2 regions of the Pseudomonas sp. Ma2-10 genome follow, and region 2 is predicted to be linked to the other one. Evidence: riboswitches for the same ligand, from Rfam matches in the RefSeq annotation. Region 2 holds a riboswitch; the other holds the start of a gene.
The links. Region 2 has a riboswitch for cobalamin ahead of cobW (cobalamin biosynthesis protein CobW). Riboswitches for the same ligand answer to the same signal wherever they lie in the genome.

Region 1: it holds a riboswitch for cobalamin, as region 2 does, so the genes downstream of both, cobO (cob(I)yrinic acid a,c-diamide adenosyltransferase) here and cobW (cobalamin biosynthesis protein CobW) in region 2, are expected to answer to the same signal.

What each region holds. Positions count from the first base shown of each region.
Region 1 is NZ_JBTEYL010000019.1:51,804-61,962, reverse strand. Features, by position in the region: gene ACXPVS_RS20285 (AI-2E family transporter) at 1-637, shown strand, start outside; gene hda (DnaA regulatory inactivator Hda) at 868-1,572, shown strand; gene ACXPVS_RS20275 (C40 family peptidase) at 1,787-2,437, shown strand; gene ACXPVS_RS20270 (C40 family peptidase) at 2,602-3,138, shown strand; gene ACXPVS_RS20265 (class I SAM-dependent methyltransferase) at 3,154-3,807, shown strand; gene ACXPVS_RS20260 (PQQ-dependent sugar dehydrogenase) at 3,812-5,125, opposite strand; gene ACXPVS_RS20255 (hypothetical protein) at 5,194-5,778, opposite strand; cobalamin riboswitch at 5,933-6,168, shown strand; gene cobO (cob(I)yrinic acid a,c-diamide adenosyltransferase) at 6,250-6,861, shown strand; gene ACXPVS_RS20245 (cobyrinate a,c-diamide synthase) at 6,858-8,153, shown strand; gene bluB (5,6-dimethylbenzimidazole synthase) at 8,150-8,806, shown strand; gene cbiB (adenosylcobinamide-phosphate synthase CbiB) at 8,803-9,714, shown strand; gene cobD (threonine-phosphate decarboxylase CobD) at 9,707-10,159, shown strand, end outside.
Region 2 is NZ_JBTEYL010000016.1:17,955-28,113, reverse strand. Features, by position in the region: gene ACXPVS_RS18530 (ATP-binding protein) at 1-771, opposite strand, end outside; gene cobN (cobaltochelatase subunit CobN) at 832-4,605, opposite strand; gene cobW (cobalamin biosynthesis protein CobW) at 4,609-5,664, opposite strand; cobalamin riboswitch at 5,763-5,977, opposite strand; cobalamin riboswitch at 6,071-6,299, shown strand; gene ACXPVS_RS18515 (CbtB domain-containing protein) at 6,421-6,624, shown strand; gene ACXPVS_RS18510 (CbtA family protein) at 6,636-7,343, shown strand; gene ACXPVS_RS18505 (cobalamin biosynthesis protein) at 7,340-7,753, shown strand; gene cobM (precorrin-4 C(11)-methyltransferase) at 7,837-8,583, shown strand; gene nfuA (Fe-S biogenesis protein NfuA) at 8,671-9,255, opposite strand; gene ACXPVS_RS18490 (fatty acid cis/trans isomerase) at 9,445-10,159, opposite strand, start outside.

The DNA of each region.
Region 1 (10,159 bases), on a different contig from region 2:
TTCCGGGCTGGCGCTGATCGGTTGGTTGGCGAATCTGGTGCTGATCCCGGTGGTGAGTTTCTATCTGCTGCGCGACTGGGGCCTGATGATGGCCAAGATCCGCAGTCTGCTGCCCCGTGACCGCGAAGAGCGCGTTTTGACCTTGGCGGGTGAATGCCATGAAGTGCTGGGTGCATTCGTGCGCGGACAGTTGCTGGTGATGGTGGCGCTGGGCGTGATCTACGCGGCGGGCCTGATGTTGATAGGGCTGGAGTTGGGGCTGTTGATCGGGCTGATTGCCGGTCTGGCAGCGATCGTGCCGTACATGGGGTTCGTTATCGGGATCGGTGCGGCCTTGATTGCCGGACTGTTCCAGTTCGGTGGCGATCTGTACCCCATGGTCGGAATCGTCGCGGTGTTCATGGTGGGGCAGGCGCTGGAAGGCATGCTGCTGACGCCATTGCTGGTGGGGGATCGGATCGGTCTGCACCCGGTGGCGGTGATCTTCGCGATTCTGGCTGGGGGTGAGCTGTTCGGTTTTACCGGTGTGTTGCTGGCGCTGCCGGTGGCAGCGGTGATCATGGTGCTGGTGCGGCATATGCATGATTTATATAAAGATTCGGACATCTATGGCGGTGTCGACGAACCTGAACACTAAGGTTCGTTGATGGCCGTTAACGGGCGGCCTGGTTCCAGGCCAGGCTGACCCGGATCCCTCGTGCGGCGGTCACATGCGCCGTCAAAGAAACTGGCATAAAACCAGTGTGTTAACGCAAACCTTTGATTTTGCTTGTGGTCTGTCGCATTGTGCGACCCGCCTCACGGGTATAAACTTCGCAAACTTTACACAGAGGCCACTAACGGTTCCTTTGGAACTGTTCAGTCAGCATGAAACCGATTCAGCTGCCCCTAGGTGTGCGTCTGCGTGATGACGCTACCTTTATCAATTACTACCCCGGCGCCAATGCCGCTGCACTCGGCTATGTCGAGCGGCTCTGCGAAGCCGACGCCGGCTGGACCGAAAGCCTGATTTATCTCTGGGGCAAGGACGGGGTAGGGCGTACGCACTTGTTGCAGGCGGCCTGCCTGCGCTTCGAGCAACTGGGGGAGCGGGCTGTGTATTTGCCGTTGGCCGAGCTGCTTGATCGTGGTATCGCCATCCTCGACAACCTCGAACAGTACGAACTGGTCTGCCTGGATGATTTGCAGGCGGTAGCCGGTCGGGCGGATTGGGAAGAGGCGCTGTTCCATCTGTTCAATCGTCTGCGTGACAGCGGCCGACGCCTGCTGATCGCCGCCTCGACATCCCCGCGTGAACTGCCGGTGAAGCTGGCGGACCTCAAATCCCGTCTGACGTTGGCGCTGATCTTTCAGATGCGTCCGCTCTCCGACGAAGACAAATTGCGGGCCTTGCAACTGCGCGCATCTCGTCGCGGCCTGCACCTGACCGATGAAGTCGGGCATTTCATTTTGACCCGCGGTACGCGCAGCATGAGTGCGCTTTTCGAGCTGCTTGAGCGTCTTGACCAGGCGTCCCTTCAGGCTCAGCGCAAGCTGACAATTCCGTTCCTGAAAGAAACGCTAGGCTGGTAAGGCCAAGGCCTGGAGCGTGATTCGGCATATTCCAGGCGTCAAGAAGTGCGCTTTCCTACAAGGTTGCAGGCTGCGCAAACGTCTAAAACGGGCTTGAGCGCTTAGATGTAAACGCGAAACCAGCAAGTCACATTAAGTTCGATTGAATTTGCAAATGAGGTTGATAGTAGGCATAGTCTCGGCTTCTTTTGAGCCATCAGCCACGGTCGTGCCCATGCTAAATCGCTTCGCACCCCTCGTGCCTCTCGCACTCGTCACCCTGTTGTTCGGTTGCGCTGTCCACGCTCCAGTGTCCCAGCAAGAGCAACAACAGCAGGTTAAAAATTCTGCTACCGCCCAATCTTCCGTTCTTGATCAGCAAGCTCTTTTCCAGGAAGAGGCGGCCACCGAAAAAGAACTGGCAGACTTCTCCGGCGGCAAGTCGTACCAGCTTCCGGTTCTGGCCGACAGCATCCTCGAACGCGGCATCTCCCTGATCGGTACCCGTTACCGTTACGGCGGCACCTCCGAAGCTGGCTTTGATTGCAGCGGCTTCATCGGTTACCTGTTTCGTGAAGAAGCCGGCCTGAACCTGCCACGCTCCACCCGCGAAATGATCAACGTCGATGCTCCGCTGGTTTCTCGCAGCAAGCTGGAGCCAGGCGACTTGCTGTTTTTCGCCACCAATGGCCGCCGCGGCCGTGTCAGTCACGCCGGGATCTACCTGGGTGACAACCAGTTCATCCATTCGAGCAGCCGCCGCAGCGGTGGTGTCCGGATCGATAACCTGGGCGACAGCTACTGGAGCAAAACGTTCATCGAGGCCAAGCGCGCATTGGCGATGGCACCGGCTGCGGCCCCGACGATCGTCACGGCTCGCAAGTAAACGGACTATTTGTAAGGTTAACTTAAAGTCTTACTTGAAGTTTGCCACGTAGCAGCTAGAATCCAGATCTATTATTGATGGCAAACCGCCTGCGCCCTGCGCCGGCGGTTTTCTTTTCTGCGCCCCTGCAGAAAAAGCCGCAGCCAGATCAGGATGCTCTGCATATGTCGACGTCGGCCCGCCTCGCAATCATGTTCTTCGCAGCGCTGCTCAGCGCCTGCGCCAGCCGTACACCGCCACCTGCGCCGGTGGTTCGCGCGCCCATTGTTTTCGGTTCCTCCCAAGCATTCTCCCTTGAGGCCGAAGACGTATTGTTCCGCGCGCTCGGCCTGGTGGGCACGCCGTATCGCTGGGGTGGCAACACGCCGGATTCGGGTTTCGATTGCAGCGGGCTGATCGGTTATGTCTACCGTGATGTCGCCGGCATTTCGCTGCCGCGCACCACGCGCGAACTGATCGGCATGCAGGCGACCAGCGTGAGCAAGGACGGCCTGCAAACCGGTGACCTGATCTTCTTCGCCACCAATGGCGGTTCCCAGGTCAGTCACGCCGGGATCTACGTCGGCGAAGGTCGCTTCGTCCATGCGCCAGCCACAGGCGGCACGGTGAAGCTCGACAGCTTGTCCAAAGCTTACTGGCAGAAAGCCTATCTGAGCGCCAAGCGCGTCTTGCAACCTGAGCACTTGGCGCGCAACCCTTAAAGGGCAGAGGTTGTCATGACCGCTCGCACACTCAATCTCAACGATTCCCTGTATCAATACCTGCTCGACGTTTCTCTGCGCGAAACGCCGTTGCTCAAGCGTTTGCGTGATGAAACCCAGGCGCTGCCCATGGCTCGCTGGCAGGTGGCGCCCGAGCAAGGTCAGTTCCTCGCGCTATTGGTGAAGCTCACCGGCGCCAAGCGTCTGATGGAGGTGGGCACCTTTACCGGTTACAGCGCCTTGTGCATGGCGGCTGCATTGCCGGATGACGGCTCTTTGATCTGCTGTGACATGCCCGGCGACTACAACGCCACTGCGCAGCGTTACTGGCAGGAGGCAGGGCTTGCCGGGCGGATCGATCTGCGTCTGGGGCCCGCGCTGGAAACCCTGGCTCAGATGAATCAACAAGTGCCATTCGACCTGATTTTTATCGATGCCGACAAAGCCAACTACCCATGCTATCTGGAGCACGCATTGCGTCTGCTGCGGGTCGGCGGTCTGGCGGTGTTTGATAACACGCTGTGGAGTGGCCGGGTGCTTGAGGACAATCCCGAGAGCGACGACACCCGAGCCATCCAGGCGCTCAATCGCGCCTTGAAGGATGACTCGCGTGTGGACCTGTCGTTGTTGCCGTTGGGCGATGGATTGACGTTGTGTCGCAAGCGCTAAGCGCTTATTTAGCTGTCGACACACGCCACACCTTGTTGCCCACGTCATCCGCCACCAACAAATCACCCTGCTGGTCAATTACCACGCCTACCGGCCGGCCCATGGCCTTTTCCTCGTTGTCGAGGAAACCGGTGAGTACGTCAATCGGCTGCCCGGCCGGTTTCCCTGCGCTGAACGGCACGAAAATCACTTTGTAGCCGCTGTGCGGTTGACGGTTCCATGAGCCGTGCTGGCCGATGAATGCCCCTTCCTTGAACTGCGCCGGCAGTCTGTTGCCTTCAGCGAACGTCAGGCCCAACGATGCGGTATGCGCGCCGACTGCGTAGTCCGGCGCAATGGCCTTGGCCACCAGGTCGGGGTTTTGCGGCTCGACGCGGATGTCGACGTGCTGACCGTAATAACTGTAAGGCCAGCCGTAGAACCCGCCGTCCTTCACTGAAGTGATGTAGTCCGGTACCAGATCGCTGCCGATTTCGTCGCGCTCGTTGACCGCCGTCCACAATGCGCCGCTGCGGGGTTCCCAGGCCAGGCCGTTTGGATTACGAATCCCCGAGGCGAAGATTCGATGATTGCCGGTGGCGCGATCCACTTCCCAGATCGCTGCGCGACCTTCTTCCTTGTCCATGCCATTTTCGGCCACGTTGCTGTTGGACCCCACCGTGACATACAGCTTGCTGCCGTCCTTGCTGGCGATGACGTTTTTGGTCCAGTGGTGATTCAGCGTACCGCCCGGCAGGTCGATCACCTTCGTCGGCGGTGACGTGATCGCTGTCTCGCCGCTTTCATAGTGGAAGCGCAGCAAGCGGTCCGTGTCGGCGACGTACAGGTCATTGCCGACCAGGGTCATACCAAAGGGCGAGTTGAGATTTTCCAGGAACACCGTGCGGGTTTCGGCGATGCCGTCGTGGTCCTTGTCCCGCAGCAGCGTGATGCGGTTCGGGCTCGGTACGCCGGCGCCGGCACGGCCCATGACTATACCCATGACCCAGCCACGAATACCTTTGCCGTCATCGGGTTTGGGAGGGGCGTTGGTTTCGGCCACCAGCACGTCGCCGTTAGGCAATACGTAAAGCCAGCGTGGGTGATCGAGACCTTCGGCAAAAGCCGCCACCTGAGTCCCTGTCGCGGCGACAGGCTTCGCGCCGTCCGGCCAGCCGATCGCCGGGGCGATGTTGACCGTCGGGATCAGGGTTTTATTCGGTTCTGGCAGCTTGGGTGACGGGCCGTAGCCGTCGGTGACTTGCAGCCTGGCGGATTCACCACAGGCCGCAAGCCCTCCGGCGAGTACGATGACGAGAGCGAGCGGGGGGTTGCGCATACTGATCTTCCCTTTGAATGCATTGACCTAATCAATAGAGAAGCGCAGGTGCGCGATGGTTCAACCGGTCAGCCGCGGGCCTCCTTGAACAGCACGGCAATGCCGGGGTGATAGTTGCCGGCTTCGTTGTGCAATTTGCGATAGGCATAAGGGAAATACCAGGCCACCGCGCAGGTGTGTTCCTTTTGCAGGTCGTCGACCATGTCCTGGAGTTCTTCCGGGGTGGCGCTTTGTTGGGCTTTTTGTGGCGCGACAAACAGGCAGCCGAGTTTCAGGTCGCTGGCGTAGCTGATGCGTTTGGCCTCGCTGGTGATGTCTTGCAAGGCTTGAGACAGGTTCAGGCTGTTGACGCGTGGCCAGCGCTGGGTCGCCTGCAGGTAAGCGCGTTCTTCGCTGGTCGCGATAAACAGATCGGCGCGGCCATTGCGTTCGCCTTCTTCGACCTGTTTACGGGTCGGTGTTTGTTGCAGTGTGACCATTTCCGCCATCCAGGCCGCGGAGGAAAGCAGGCTCAGGTTGGCCTTTTCGTCGAACCAGTAAGGCGTGTCGTTATCGCCGCGCACGGCGTTGTAGCGGTCGATACAGTCAAACCAGCGTTCCAGCACCGGGCGCAGGAATTCCAGCTTCGGATTGCTGATGATCATGCCTTGCATGTGGCTCACCCTTGTTGTTGTGTTGTGAGGTTGTGGCTCTTTGATATCGCTGCTTGGAGTGTGGCACAAGATTGACGTCAGATAATTGATCGACGGCAGTTATTCGCTCGCAGGCCGCCCGTCTTCAATTGACGCTCCATCCCCAACCCTCTAACCTTCGCGGCTTGCTTCAGGTGCTCTGTGACCGTGGTCGACAGAGTGAAACTGGGAAGCCGGTGAGTGACTGCCTTCAAGTGACGAAGAGCCATGATCCCGGCGCTGCCCCCGCAACGGTAAATGAGTGAAGGCTGCGCCTAGAGCCACTGTGTCGTGTGTCGACATGGGAAGGCGCGCAGTCAGGCGACAACGCCGCTCATGAGCCCGGAGACCGGCCTGATCCATCCAGCGGCATCACGGTGGGCGATGCCAGGCTTCTTGCCGTCTATTCTTGTGCCTGCCCGCCGTTATCCAGCCTCAACGGAGAGCTCCCCCATGACTGATACCCCCGATCGTGACGAACGTCATCTGGCGCGCATGCTGCGCAAAAAAGCCGTGATCGACGAACGCATCGCCAATTCCCCAAATGAATGTGGCCTGCTGCTGGTGCTGACCGGCAACGGCAAAGGCAAAAGCAGCTCGGCCTTCGGCATGCTCGCCCGGTCTATGGGCCACGGCATGCAGTGTGGTGTGGTGCAATTCATCAAGGGGCGCAGCAGCACCGGCGAAGAACTGTTCTTCCGGCGCTTTGCCGAACAGGTGCGTTTTCATGTGATGGGCGAGGGCTTCACCTGGGAAACCCAGGATCGCCAGCGTGACATCGCCGCCGCTGAAGCCGCGTGGGCGGTGTCTCGCGAATTGCTGCGTGATCCGTCGATCGGCCTGGTGGTGCTGGATGAATTGAACATTGCGCTCAAGCACGGTTATCTGGATCTCGATCAAGTGCTCAGCGACTTGCAGGCCCGTCCGCCGATGCAGCACGTGGTGGTCACCGGTCGCGGCGCCAAGCCGCAGATGATCGAACTGGCTGACACCGTCACCGAAATGGGCGTGATCAAGCACGCGTTCCAGGCCGGGATCAAAGCGCAAAAAGGCGTCGAATTGTGAGTCAACCACGTCATTGCCCGGCGGTATTGATTGCCGCGCCGGCTTCCGGTCAGGGCAAGACCACCGTCACCGCCGCGCTGGCCCGCTTGCATCGCAATCAAGGGCGCAAGGTGCGCGTGTTCAAATGTGGCCCGGACTTTCTTGACCCGATGATTCTCGAGCGCGCCAGCGGTGCGCCGGTATATCAACTGGACATGTGGATGGTCGGCGAGCAGGAAAGTCGTCGATTGTTGTGGGAGGCTGCCGGCGAAGCCGATCTGATTCTCATCGAAGGCGTCATGGGACTGTTTGACGGTACGCCGTCCAGCGCTGATCTGGCGCGGCACTTTGGTGTGCCGGTGCTCGGTGTGATCGACGGCACCGCCATGGCCCAGACTTTTGGCGCACTGGCCCTGGGGCTGGCGCGCTATCAGCCGGACTTGCCGTTTGCGGGCGTGTTGGCCAATCGTGTTGGCACGTTGCGGCACGCGCAATTGCTCGAAGGCAGCCTGACGGAAGGCTTGCGCTGGTATGGCGCCTTGTCCCGGGAAACCGGAATCGAATTGCCGAGTCGACACCTCGGCTTGGTTCAGGCCAGTGAGTTGAACGATCTCGACCTGCGCCTTGATGCGGCGGCTGACGCACTGGCCAGCAGTTGCGAGGTCGCGCTGCCACCGGCGGTGGCCTTCGCCGCGCCTGATGTGATCGCTGTCGAGCCTCTGTTGGCCGGCGTTCGAATTGCCGTGGCGCGTGACGAAGCGTTTGCCTTCACCTACGGCGCAAGCCTGGATTTGCTGCGGGCCATGGGCGCCGAGTTGCTGTTTTTCTCGCCGATCCACGACACGCAATTGCCGCCGGCAGATAGCCTTTACCTGCCGGGCGGTTATCCCGAATTGCACCATGTGGCGCTGTCACAGAACACCACCATGCTGACTGCAATCGGCGCTCACCATGCGGCCGGCAAACCGTTGTTGGCGGAGTGCGGCGGCATGCTGTATTTGCTTGATTCGTTGACCGACGTCGAGGGCACTCGCGCTGAACTGGTCGGCTTGCTGGCGGGTGATGCGGTGATGCAAAAGCGTCTGGCTGCCTTGGCGTTGCAGGCGGTCGAATTGCCGGAAGGTTCGCTGCGCGGGCACACCTATCACCACTCGCTGACCAGCACCGAGCTTGAGCCCATCGCTCGTGGCCTGAGCCCTAACGGTGGGCGAGGCGCAGAAGCGGTTTATCGCGAAGGGCGGATGACCGCGTCCTACGTGCACTTTTATTTCCCTTCCAACCCCCAGGCGGTGGCGGCGTTGTTCAAGCCATGAACCCAGATGATCTTGCGTTCAGCGAAGCGGAGCGCGCGGCGGTCTACCGAGCCATCGGTGAACGCCGCGACATGCGTCATTTCAGCGGTGGCACGGTCGAGCCCGAGTTACTGCGGCGCCTGCTCGAAGCCGCGCATCAGGCACCGAGTGTCGGCCTGATGCAGCCCTGGCGGTTCATCCGCATCAGCGATCGAACCCTGCGCGGCAAGATCCAGTTGTTGGTGGAAGAAGAACGCCTGCGCACCGCCGAAGCGCTTGGCGAGCGCACCGACGACTTCATGAAGCTCAAAGTCGAAGGCATCAACGACTGCGCCGAGGTGCTGGTCGCGGCACTGATGGACGATCGCGAGCGTCACATCTTCGGCCGTCGCACGATGCCGGAAATGGACATGGCGTCCTTGTCCTGCGCGATCCAGAACCTCTGGCTGGCCTCCCGCGCTGAAGGGTTGGGCATGGGCTGGGTCTCGCTGTTCGAGCCGCAAGCGCTGGCGGACCTGCTGGGTTTGCCCGCCGGCGCCAAGCCCTTGGCCGTTCTTTGCCTGGGGCCGGTCAAGCAATTCTATCCGGCGCCGATGCTGGTACTCGAAGGCTGGGCGCAGGCACGACCGCTGAGTGAGCTGCTGTATGAAAATTATTGGGGAGTGAGTCAATGAGTGTGGCGTTGTTGAGTGTCGCCGCGGTTGCGCTGGACGCGCTGCTGGGTGAACCCAAACGCTGGCATCCGCTGGTGGCGTTCGGCCGTTTTGCCGACCGCATCGAGCAACGTTTCAACGGTGGCGGTGGCCGTGGGTGGCGCAGTCATGGCGTCACGGCCTGGGTGATCGCGGTGTTGCCGCTGACCCTTCTGGCTACGGCGTTTTCCTGGGCGCCCTATGTCGGCTGGATCGTCGAGATTCTCGTGCTCTATTGTGCCCTCGGCATGCGCAGCCTGGGTGAACACGTCGAGCCGGTGGCCAAGGCGCTGCGCAGCGATGATCTGGACGAGGCGCGCAAACGGGTCAGTTATCTGGTCAGCCGCCAGACCCACGAACTGGATAAAACCGAAGTTGCCCGCGCCGCCACCGAATCTGTATTGGAGAACGGCAGCGACGCGGTATTCGCGGCGCTGTTCTGGTTTGCGGTGGCCGGCGCGCCTGGCGTGGTGCTCTACCGTTTGAGTAACACGCTGGATGCGATGTGGGGCTATCGCAACGAGCGCTTCGAACGTTTCGGTTGGGCGGCGGCAAAGATCGACGATGTCCTCAACTACATTCCTGCGCGCCTGGTGGCATTGACCTACGCGCTGCTGGGCAAAACCCGACGTGCGCTGAGATGCTGGCGTACCCAGGGTCCGACCTGGGACAGCCCGAATGCCGGACCAGTGATGGCGGCCGGTGCCGGTGCGCTCGGTGTGGAGTTGGGCGGGCCGGCGATTTATCACGGTGAACTGCATCAGCGTCCGCCACTGGGCGAAGGCGTGCCGGCGGATGCCGACTCCATCGACTGCGGCTGGCAATTGGTCCAGCGCGGGGTATGGTTATGGTTGCTGATCCTCTGCGTGGGGGCTGAATTTTATGCTTGAACACGGTGGTCGGTTACGCAAGGCGGCGCTTGATTACGGTATCGCCCAAGCCGATTGGCTCGACCTGTCCAGCGGCCTCGCGCCCTGGCCGTTTCCAGTCCCGGAGATTCCGTTGCGGGCCTGGGCGCGGTTGCCGGAAACCGATGACGGTCTGGAACAGGCGGCCTGTGATTATTACGGTGCCGCTCAGGTGCTGCCAGTGGCCGGCTCACAAATGGCGATCCAGTTACTGCCGCGTTTGCGCCGGGCCGGCAAGGTCGGCGTGCTCTCGCCGTGTTACGCCGAACACGCCGAAGCGTGGCGCCGTACTGGCTGCATCGTGCGTGAAGTGCTGGAGCAGGAAGTCGACTTCTTTCTCGACAGCCTGGACGTGCTGGTGGTGGTCAATCCGAACAATCCTACCGGCCTGAGCCTGACACCGAGTCGGCTGCTCGACTGGCACTCG
Region 2 (10,159 bases):
CGCCGCGTGGGCACGCGCCGCGCGCAACCAGACCAGGTCGGCTCGCAGGCCATCGACCCCGGCGGCAAAGCAACGCTCGGTAATTTGCGCCAGCGCATGGTCGTCGAGCGGGATGCTTGCCAGTGCGCTGCGCGCTTTCTGGCAACGTTCGCGCAGAGACTGCTGCTGGCTTTCCCATTCAGCGCAGAAGCGCTGGGGATCGCTGTCAAAGTCCAGCCGTCGCCGAATGATCTGGCCGCGCTCGGTCGGTGCTGTGTGGCCACTGAGGGCGACGTTCAGGCCAAAACGGTCGAGCAGTTGCGGACGCAGCTCACCCTCTTCCGGGTTCATGGTGCCGATCAGTACGAACTTCGCCGAATGCCGATGGGAAATGCCGTCGCGCTCAATCAGGTTGGTGCCGCTGGCGGCCACATCCAGCAGCAGGTCCACCAGGTGATCGGGCAGCAGGTTGACTTCATCGACGTAAAGCACGCCGCCGTCAGCCTTGGCCAGTACTCCGGGGGAAAACTGTGCGCGCCCCTCGCTCAGGGCGGCGTCCAGGTCAAGGGTACCGACCAGCCGCTCTTCGGTGGCGCCCAGCGGCAAGGTGACGAACTGGCCGCTGGCCAGCAAGTCGGCCAGACCTCGGGCCAGCGTTGACTTGGCCATGCCGCGGGGGCCTTCGATAAGAACGCCGCCAATTTTCGGGTCGATGGCGGTCAGGTACAGGGCGAGTTTCAGATCGTCGGCACCGACCACGGCGGAGAGGGGGAAATGGGGGGTGTCGGTCATCTTCAATACTCGGTCATGGTCAGTAGCAGGCACACCTTGTACCTGTGGGAGCGTGGCGCATTAACTATCTTCTTCGATGTCCAGCAACAGATCCTCCAGCGCCTCCCGATACTCGCCCGGCTCCTTCCACATCCCCCGCCGCTGCGCTTCCAGCATCCGCTCGGTCATGTCACGCAACGCATGTGGATTATGCTCACGAACAAAATCCCGGGTCGCAGGGTCCAGCAAATATGCATCCGTCAGTAACGCGTACTGGTGGTCGTCGATCAACTGCGTTGTAGCGTCGAAGGCAAACAGGTTATCGACTGTCGCCGCCAGTTCAAATGCGCCTTTATAGCCGTGGCGCTTCACACCGTCGATCCACTTCGGATTGGCGGCCCGGGAGCGGATCACCCGGTTCAGCTCTTCCTTCAACGTACGGATTTTCGGCATGTCCGGCTGACTATGATCGCCATGGTAGCTGGCCGCCGCTTCGCCACTGAGGCTTTCCACGGCCGCGAGCATGCCGCCCTGGAACTGGTAATAGTCGTTGGAATCGAGCAAGTCGTGTTCGCGGTTGTCCTGGTTTTGCAGCACAGCCTGAACCTGGCTCAGGCGCTGAGCGAACTGCTCTCGCGCTGCGGTGCCTTCGTCAGCGCCGCCGTAAGCGTAGCCGCCCCAGTTCAGGTAAACCTCGGCCAGGTCGTCGCGGCTTTGCCACAGACGCCCGTCGATGGCGCCCTGCACGCCAGCGCCATAAGCACCGGGTTTGGCGCCAAAGATGCGCCAACCGGCCTGCCGCTTGGCCGCCTCTTCATCCAGCCCCGAGTGCATCAACGCTTCGCGCTCGGTACGCACTTTGGCGGCCAAGGGGTTGAGGTCGTCCGGCTCGTCGAGGGCGGCGACCGCTTGCACGGCGGCGTCGAATAGACGGATCAGGTTGGCAAAGGCATCACGGAAGAATCCGGAGACGCGCAAGGTCACGTCGACGCGAGGACGGTCCAGCAGACTCAGCGGCAGAATCTCGAAGTCGTCGACCCGCTGACTGCCCGTCGCCCAGACCGGGCGCACGCCCATCAACGCCATGGCCTGGGCGATGTCGTCGCCACCGGTGCGCATGGTCGCGGTGCCCCACACCGACAGACCGAGCTGGCGCAGGTGATCACCGTGGTCTTGCAGGTGCCGTTCAAGAATCAGGGTCGCCGACTGGAAACCGATACGCCACGCGGTGGTGGTCGGCAGGTTACGCACGTCCACCGAGTAGAAGTTGCGCCCGGTCGGCAGCACGTCGAGTCGCCCGCGACTCGGCGCACCGCTGGGGCCGGCCGGTACGAAGCGACCACCGAGGGCGTCGAGCAGACCGCGCATTTCCGCCGGGCCGCAGGCGTCAAGCCGTGGTGCAACGACTTCGCGCAGGCTGTCGACGATGGATTTCACCTCTGACCAGCCTGGCTCGTTCAGCGGCTCAACCTCAGTGACCAAAGCTTGCTCGATCAGTTGCGTGGCGAACAGTTCCAGACGTTCGCGGGTATCACCTGCTGTGCGCCAGACTTCATCGGTGAGGGTTTGCAGTTCAATCGGGCGTGGCCCGGTCCAAGGTTCGGCGAGCGCACACTCCAGCGGATCGAAGCCCAACGTGAACGCCTTGGCCAAGGCCCGCAGCAGGCTCGATTGGGCACCCCGTCCATCGCCACGCGGAATGCGCAACAACGCCAGCAAGGTGTCGATACGCAAGCGCCCGGTCGGCGACTCGCCAAACACATGCAGCCCATCGCGGATCTGCGACTCTTTCAGGTCGCATAAATAGGTGTCCAGACGCGGCAACCAGATCGCTGCATCGGCATCACTGTCAAGTTTTTCGTCCAGCTGCAGTTCGCGGTCGATGTGCGTCTCGCGCACCAGTTGCAGGATGTCGCGCTGCAATTCCCGGGCACGGCGCGGATCGAGCAATTGCGCTTCGTAATACTCGTCGGCGAGTAATTCAAGGTTGCGTAACGGGCCGTAAGTTTCGGCGCGGGTCAGCGGCGGCATCAGGTGATCGATGATCACCGCCTGCGTACGGCGCTTGGCCTGGGCGCCCTCTCCCGGATCGTTGACGATAAACGGATAGATGTTCGGCAACGGCCCGAGCAGCACATCCGGCCAGCAATTCTCGGACAGACCGACGCCTTTGCCCGGCAACCATTCGAGGTTGCCGTGTTTGCCAACGTGGATCACGCCATGGGCGCCGTAGGTGTTACGCAACCAGAAGTAGAACGCCAGATAACCGTGAGGTGGCACCAGGTCCGGGTCGTGATACACCGCGCTCGGGTCCACCTGATAACCCCGCGCCGGTTGAATGCCGACGAAGGTCAGGCCAAAGCGCAGTCCGGCGATCATCATTCGCGCGCCACGGCACATCGGATCACTTTGCGGCGAGCCCCAACGCGCCAGCACGGCCTGGCGGTTGGCCTTGGGCAAGGCGTTGAACATCAGGTTGTAGTCGTCCATCGACAGGCTTTGATGACACGGACGCTGGTCGAGGGTGTCGAGGTCGTTGCTGACGCCGCCGAGTAATTGCTGGATCAACGCGGTGCCGGTGTCGGGCAATTCGGCGGGTAGCGGATAACCTTCTTTATGCAGCGCACGCAGGATGTTCAGCGCGGCGGCGGGTGTGTCGAGGCCGACGCCATTGCCAATACGCCCGTCACGGGTCGGGTAGTTGGCAAGGATCAGGGCGATGCGTTTTTCAGCGTTGGGCACTCGCGCCAGATCAATCCAGCGCCGCGCCAGTTCGGCGACAAAATCCATGCGTTCCGGTTGTGGTCGATAGCAGACCACATCGGATTGACTGCGCTCGCTGCGCCAGGCCAGGTCCTTGAAGCTGATCGGTCGGCTGATGATCCGCCCGTCCAGTTCCGGCAGCGCGATGTGCATCGCCAGATCACGTGGACCGAGGCCTTGTTCGCTGGCGCGCCATCCCTGCTCGTTGTCCTGGGCGCAGATCGCCTGGATCACCGGAATGTTGCGGCGAAACGGTCGCAAATGCGGCGCTTCTGGGCTCGATTGTGCGAAACCGGTGGTGTTGAGAATCACGCCGGCTTCGACTTCGTCCAACAGGTCCTCGACCACCGTCAGGCAGCCGGGCTCTTTCAGACTGGCCACCGCAATCGGCAACGGGTTCAACCCCGCGGCCTGTAAACGCTGGCAGAAAACATCGATGAAGCCTGTGTTGGCCGCCTGCAAATGCGAGCGGTAGAACAGCACTGCCGCGACCGGTTGATCGGCCTGCCAGTCGGCTTGCCAATCCTTCAGTTCAGCGGGGCTTTTGTGTGGGTGGTAAATCGCCGTGCGCGGCAAGGTTTGCGGCTCGTCCCAGGCGTAATCGCGATCCAGCCAACGATTGGCAAGGCAGTGGAAAAAATCGAGGGCATTGCTCATGCCGCCCTGACGCAGAAACTGCCAGAGCCGATCGCGGTCTTCGGCACCCACCGTGCTTAGCTCGCTGAGTTCCGGGTCCGGGCGGTCATCGCCGGGCACCAGAATCAGTTGTACCCCACGCTGGGATAATTCCACCAGACGCTCGACGCCGTAACGCCAATAGGCGATACCGCCGTGCAGCGAGATCAAAATCACCTTGGCGTGGCGCAGCACTTCGTCGACATACAGGTCAACCGAGGCGTGATTCTGCACCTGCATCGGATTGGCCAGACGCACGCTCGGGTAATCGTCGGGCAACTGCTGCGCCGCTTCAGCGAGCAGCGCGAGAGATGAGTCGCCGCTGCACAGGATCACCAGCTCGGCAGGGGTTTGTCCAAGGTCGGCAATGTTGTCATCCGACACGAAACCGCCGGGCTGGGTCCTGAGCAGGTGCATGGCTTAAACGCTGAGCGCAGCGCGCAATTGCGCTTCAAGCAGAGTGGCGTCCAGCTCCTGCCCGATCAATACCAGGCGCGTGGTACGCGCTTCGTCGGCGCCCCACTGACGGTCAAAGTGTTTGTCGAAACGTGTGCCCACGCCCTGGATCAGCAGGCGCATCGGTTTGTTCGGGATCGCCGCGAAACCTTTGACGCGCAGGATGCCGTGCTGGACCACCAATTGGGTCAGCGCGTCCAGCAGCAGGCTTTCATCGGCTTGAGGCAGCTCGATGGAAATCGAGTCAAATGCATCATGGTCGTGGTCGTCTTCATGGTGGTGATCGTGATGGCTGTGACGGCTGTCGATGTGCTCTTCGGAACCGGCACCGAGGCCGATCAGCACGTCCAATGGCACGCGACCGCTGCTGGCTTCGATGACTTTCACCGCCGGCGGCAGTTCTTCAGCGACTTCCAGGCGCACGCGGGCCAGGTCTTCAGGGCTGATCAGGTCGGCTTTATTGAGGATCACCAGGTCGGCGCTGGCCAGTTGATCCGCGAACAGCTCGTGCAGCGGCGATTCGTGGTCCAGGTTCGGGTCGAGTTTGCGCTGGGCATCGACCTGGTCCGGGAAAGCCGCGAAGGTACCGGCGGCGACCGCTGGGCTGTCGACCACGGTAATGACCGCATCAACGGTGCAGGCGCTGCGAATTTCAGGCCATTGGAAGGCTTGTACCAGCGGTTTTGGCAGAGCCAGGCCCGAGGTTTCGATGAGGATGTGGTCGAGGTCGGCGCGCCGGGCGACCAATTCGCGCATCACCGGGAAGAACTCTTCCTGAACGGTGCAGCACAGACAGCCGTTGGCCAGTTCGTAGACGCGGCCGTTGGCTTCTTCTTCAGTGCAACCAATGGCGCACTGTTTGAGGATTTCACCGTCGATGCCCAGCTCGCCGAATTCGTTGACGATCACCGCAATGCGGCGGCCCTGAGCGTTGTCGAGCATGTGCCGCAGCAAAGTGGTTTTGCCCGAGCCGAGGAAGCCGGTAACGATGGTGACGGGGAGTTTGGCCAGTGTTTTCATCGGATGCCCTTTGGCAAGGTGGCGGGCATACGGGACGACAATCGCTACGACGGATGCGCGCGGAAGAGTTCGCCACCGGATCACCCCGCCCGGTTGTAGTGAGAATCTGTATCGAGGCAGGTCTCCTGGCTGACGGCGTGTCGGGCTTGTGGGCCTGGCATTCGCTGCGCCTTCCCGCGAACCCGTTGCACAGGGTTTGCAGTGGCGTGGCAGCGAATATCACCGTTCACAGTTGCGGGGGCAGCCGCGGCATCGACCGCGTTCCCTTCTTAGCTTCGGCAGACGCCGAAGAACCTCGAAAGCGCAAGGCTACGCATCGCATGGGGGCGGGTCAATGTTCACTTGAGCTCGGTGACGTCGAGTTGAGAACCCTTGCCAATTGACGCCCAACCCTCGCCCATGCTCTCCTACACGCCTTGTTACGGGTGCCCTTCACAGGGTGAAACGGGAAACCGGTGAATCATGTGCTTTACTCTAAAGTCATGTCAGTCCGGTGCTGCCCCCGCAACGGTAAGCGAGCGAAGCGTCAGATCCACTGTGCCAGCAATTCGGCATGGGAAGGTGATGCTTGCAGGTCAAGGCGAAAGCCAGTGCCCCTCGTGAGCCCGGAGACCGGCCCGCAACACAAAGTGACCATTACGATCACTGAATAACAAACCCGCGGTGGGCGGGCGCTGTTTGAACCTCTGCGTGCGCGATTCGCAGGGGTCTTCCATGCGCTCCACATCACCCGCTGACAGACCAGAGGGAAGCGCCATGTCGATCATCAGCAGTACCGGCAGCAACACCGATAAGAGCACCGCCACCACCACCAATACCCTGACTCAACGCCTGGCCGCCGCAGTGTGCGCGTCGATCCTGGGTGTTAGCCTTGTGTATTTCGCCGGTTTCTCGCACATCGAAGCGGTGCACAACGCCGCGCACGATACCCGCCACAGCGCCGCATTCCCGTGCCATTGAGACCTGCCGATATGATCAAGCGTATTGCGCAAACCGCAGGGTTCACCGGGCTGCTGGCCGCCCTGCTACTGACCCTGCTACAAAGCTTCTGGGTGGCTCCGTTGATTCTGCAGGCCGAGACTTACGAAAAATCCGAGCCCGCCGCTGTTGAAGTTCACGAACACGCCGCAGGTGCTGTCACCGCCCACACTCACGATGCTGAAGGCTGGGAACCGGAAAACGGCTGGCAGCGCGTGCTGGCCACCACCGGCGGCAATCTGGTGGTAGCGGTCGGTTTCGCCCTAATGCTGGCCGGTCTTTACACCTTGCGCGCACCGACCAAAACCTCCCAAGGCCTGTTTTGGGGGCTGGCCGGTTACGCCACGTTCGTGCTCGCACCGACCCTCGCTCTGCCGCCTGAACTGCCGGGCACTGCCGCAGCTGATTTGGCGCAACGGCAGATTTGGTGGATCGGCACGGCAGCCTCCACAGCCGTCGGCATCGCATTGATCGTGTTCAGCCGTCACTGGCTGATGAAAGTGCTCGGCGTGGCAATCCTGGCTGTCCCTCATGTGCTCGGCGCACCACAACCGGAAGCCCACTCGATGCTGGCTCCAGAAGCCCTGGAAGCTCAGTTCAAAATCGCTTCGCAGCTGACCAACGTGGCATTCTGGCTGGCCTTGGGCCTGATCAGTGCCTGGTTGTTCCGCCGTAAAAGCGATGGTCAATACAGCGCATGACTGAGATCAGCACAGCGCCGACGTTAGTGGTCGGCCTGGGCTGCCAGCGTGGCTGCCCCGTCAGCACGCTGCGGGCGTTGCTCGATCAAGCGTTACAGGCTCATAAAATCGAACTTCACCAGATCAAGGCCCTGGCCAGCATCGACCTGAAGCGCGAAGAACCTGGCTTGATCGAATTGGCCGAACAACTAGCACTCCCCCTGATGTACTTCAGCAGCGAACAACTGGCCGGCTATCAACTGCAGCTCAGCCACCGCTCGGACATCGCGTTCGAACGCACCGGTTGCTACGGCGTCGCGGAAAGTGCCGCCCTGGCCCTGGCCGAGCAATTGGCCCAGGCACCGGCAAAATTGCTGATTTCACGACAAAAATATGCCCAGGCAACCTTGGCGTTGGCCGGCGCTGCATAAAATCCTCGATAATCCCCGCCTTCAATCATGAGCGATCTTCATCTGAAGCCTTGCCCGCCCCCTTTTTCTCACAGGAACCGACGATGACCGTCTACTTCATTGGCGCAGGTCCCGGCGACCCGGAACTGATCACTGTCAAAGGCCAACGGCTTATTCGCAGCTGCCCGGTGATCATCTATGCCGGCTCCCTGGTGCCTGCCGCCGTGCTGGAAGGTCATCGCGCCGAACAGGTAGTCAACAGCGCCGAACTGCACCTGGAACAGATCATCGAGCTGATCAAATCCGCCCATGCCATAGGCCAGGATGTGGCCAGGGTGCACTCCGGCGATCCGAGTCTTTATGGTGCAATTGGTGAGCAGATCCGCTACCTGCGTGAACTCGACATCCCGTATGAAATCATTCCCGGCGTCACGGCCACGGCGGCCTGCGCGGCATTGCTGGGCGCGGAACTGACGTTACCCGACGTGTCGCAAAGTGTGATCCTGACCCGCTATGCCGACAAAACCGCGATGCCCGCCGGCGAAGAGCTTGGCAGCCTGGCGCAGCATGGGGCGACTATGGCGATTCATCTGGGGGTCAATCATCTGGAGAAAATCCTCGCCGAATTGCTGCCGCATTACGGCGCGGATTGCCCGATCGCGGTGATTCACCGGGCGACCTGGCCGGATCAGGATTGGGTGGTGGGGACGCTTGAAGACATTGCGGCGAAGGTTCAAGCCAAGGGGTTTCGGCGCACGGCGTTGATTTTGGTGGGTCGGGTTTTGGGCAGTGATCACTTCAGTGAGTCGTCACTGTACCGTGCCGGGCATGCACATCTCTTCCGGCCCTGACCGTTCCTACGCCGTGGGAACCGTCAATCACCCATAAAAAAACGGCGCTCACGGGCGCCGTTTTTAGGTTTGCAGCGAACACCTTACTCAGTAGTAGGCGTTTTCTTTCTGCGTGTGGTCCGTGACGTCACGAACGCCCTTGAGCTCGGGAACGCGCTCGAGCAAGGTGCGCTCGATGCCTTCGCGAAGGGTGACGTCTGCCTGGCCGCAGCCTTGGCAACCGCCGCCGAACTTCAGCACGGCGATGCCGTCGTCGACCACATCGATCAGGCTGACCTGACCGCCGTGGCTGGCCAGCCCCGGGTTGATCTCGGTTTGCAGGTAATAGTTAATACGCTCATTGACCGGACTGTCGGCGTTGACCATCGGTACTTTGGCGTTTGGCGCCTTGATGGTGAGCTGGCCGCCCATACGGTCTGTGGCGTAGTCGACTACCGCATCGTCCAGGAAAGTTTCGCTGAACGAGTCGATGTAAGCGGTGAAGCTTTTGAGCCCCAGCGCCGTGTCTTCAGGTTTTTCTTCGCCCGGCTTGCAATAAGCAATGCAGGTTTCGGCGTACTGGGTGCCAGGCTGGGTAATAAAGACGCGGATGCCGATGCCTGGGGTGTTCTGCTTGGAGAGCAGATCAGCCAGATAATCGTGGGCGGCGTCGGTAATGGTAATAGCGGTCATGGAAACTCCTCGCAGGCTTGGGCGCAGTTTACGCCAATCATCGCGCCGTACAAAGTCCTAGTATTTTTGTCGGGAAAGAGCGGTTATAGCCATCTTCGCCGGTTCGGCTGTCAATCCAGTCTTTAAGCCACCGACAGACGCAACTTGCCACCCCTTCATATGCGACACCACACCATCATCAAAGGTCGATCAAAGATTCTCGTACCGGTTCATGTCCAACACGCCCTCTTCCACCGGGTCGGTCTCGTGGACGTACCGGCTCAGGTCATGGAAGTAGAACCAGAACTGCGGATGACTGCGGCGAATCCCCCAGCGCTCGACGATTTTTTCGAATCGATTAGCATCCTTGGCGTTTTCCATCTCGCCCACGAACTCAGGCACTTGCTCGGCCGGGATGTTGAATATGAAGTTCGGATAGCTGCTGAGCACGCCCGGATAAATAGTCAATGTGTCGAGCCCTGGCTGATACCGCAGAGATTCACCCAGCAGGAACGCGACGTTACTGTGCGCGCGATTGCGCAGCAGGCTGTAAACCTCGCGCTTGCCGCTCTGGGTTTCGATGCGCAGCAGGGTGGCCTCAGGCAATTGATCAATAACCTTAAGCCCGGCCGCCGGACGTGAAGTCAGACGACTCAAGGCCTGCTCGGCCCCCTGCAAGGCCGGGTCGATGTTCGGCCGCGAGCAATAAGCGCCGTGACAACGGTTGATCGGATCCGGCTTGGCGTTGAGGTCGCCGTAACGGGCCAGCAACTGCATGGCGAAATCGCGTTTCGGGTCCTTTTCGTCCAGCACCAGCGCCGTTTTTTTGTCGTTGTCGATGGCCTCGTAGTCCAGCCACATCTTGAACTTGCCACCGCTCTGGTACCAATCGTCGAGGTAATCGTCGCGCGAATCGGCCGGCATC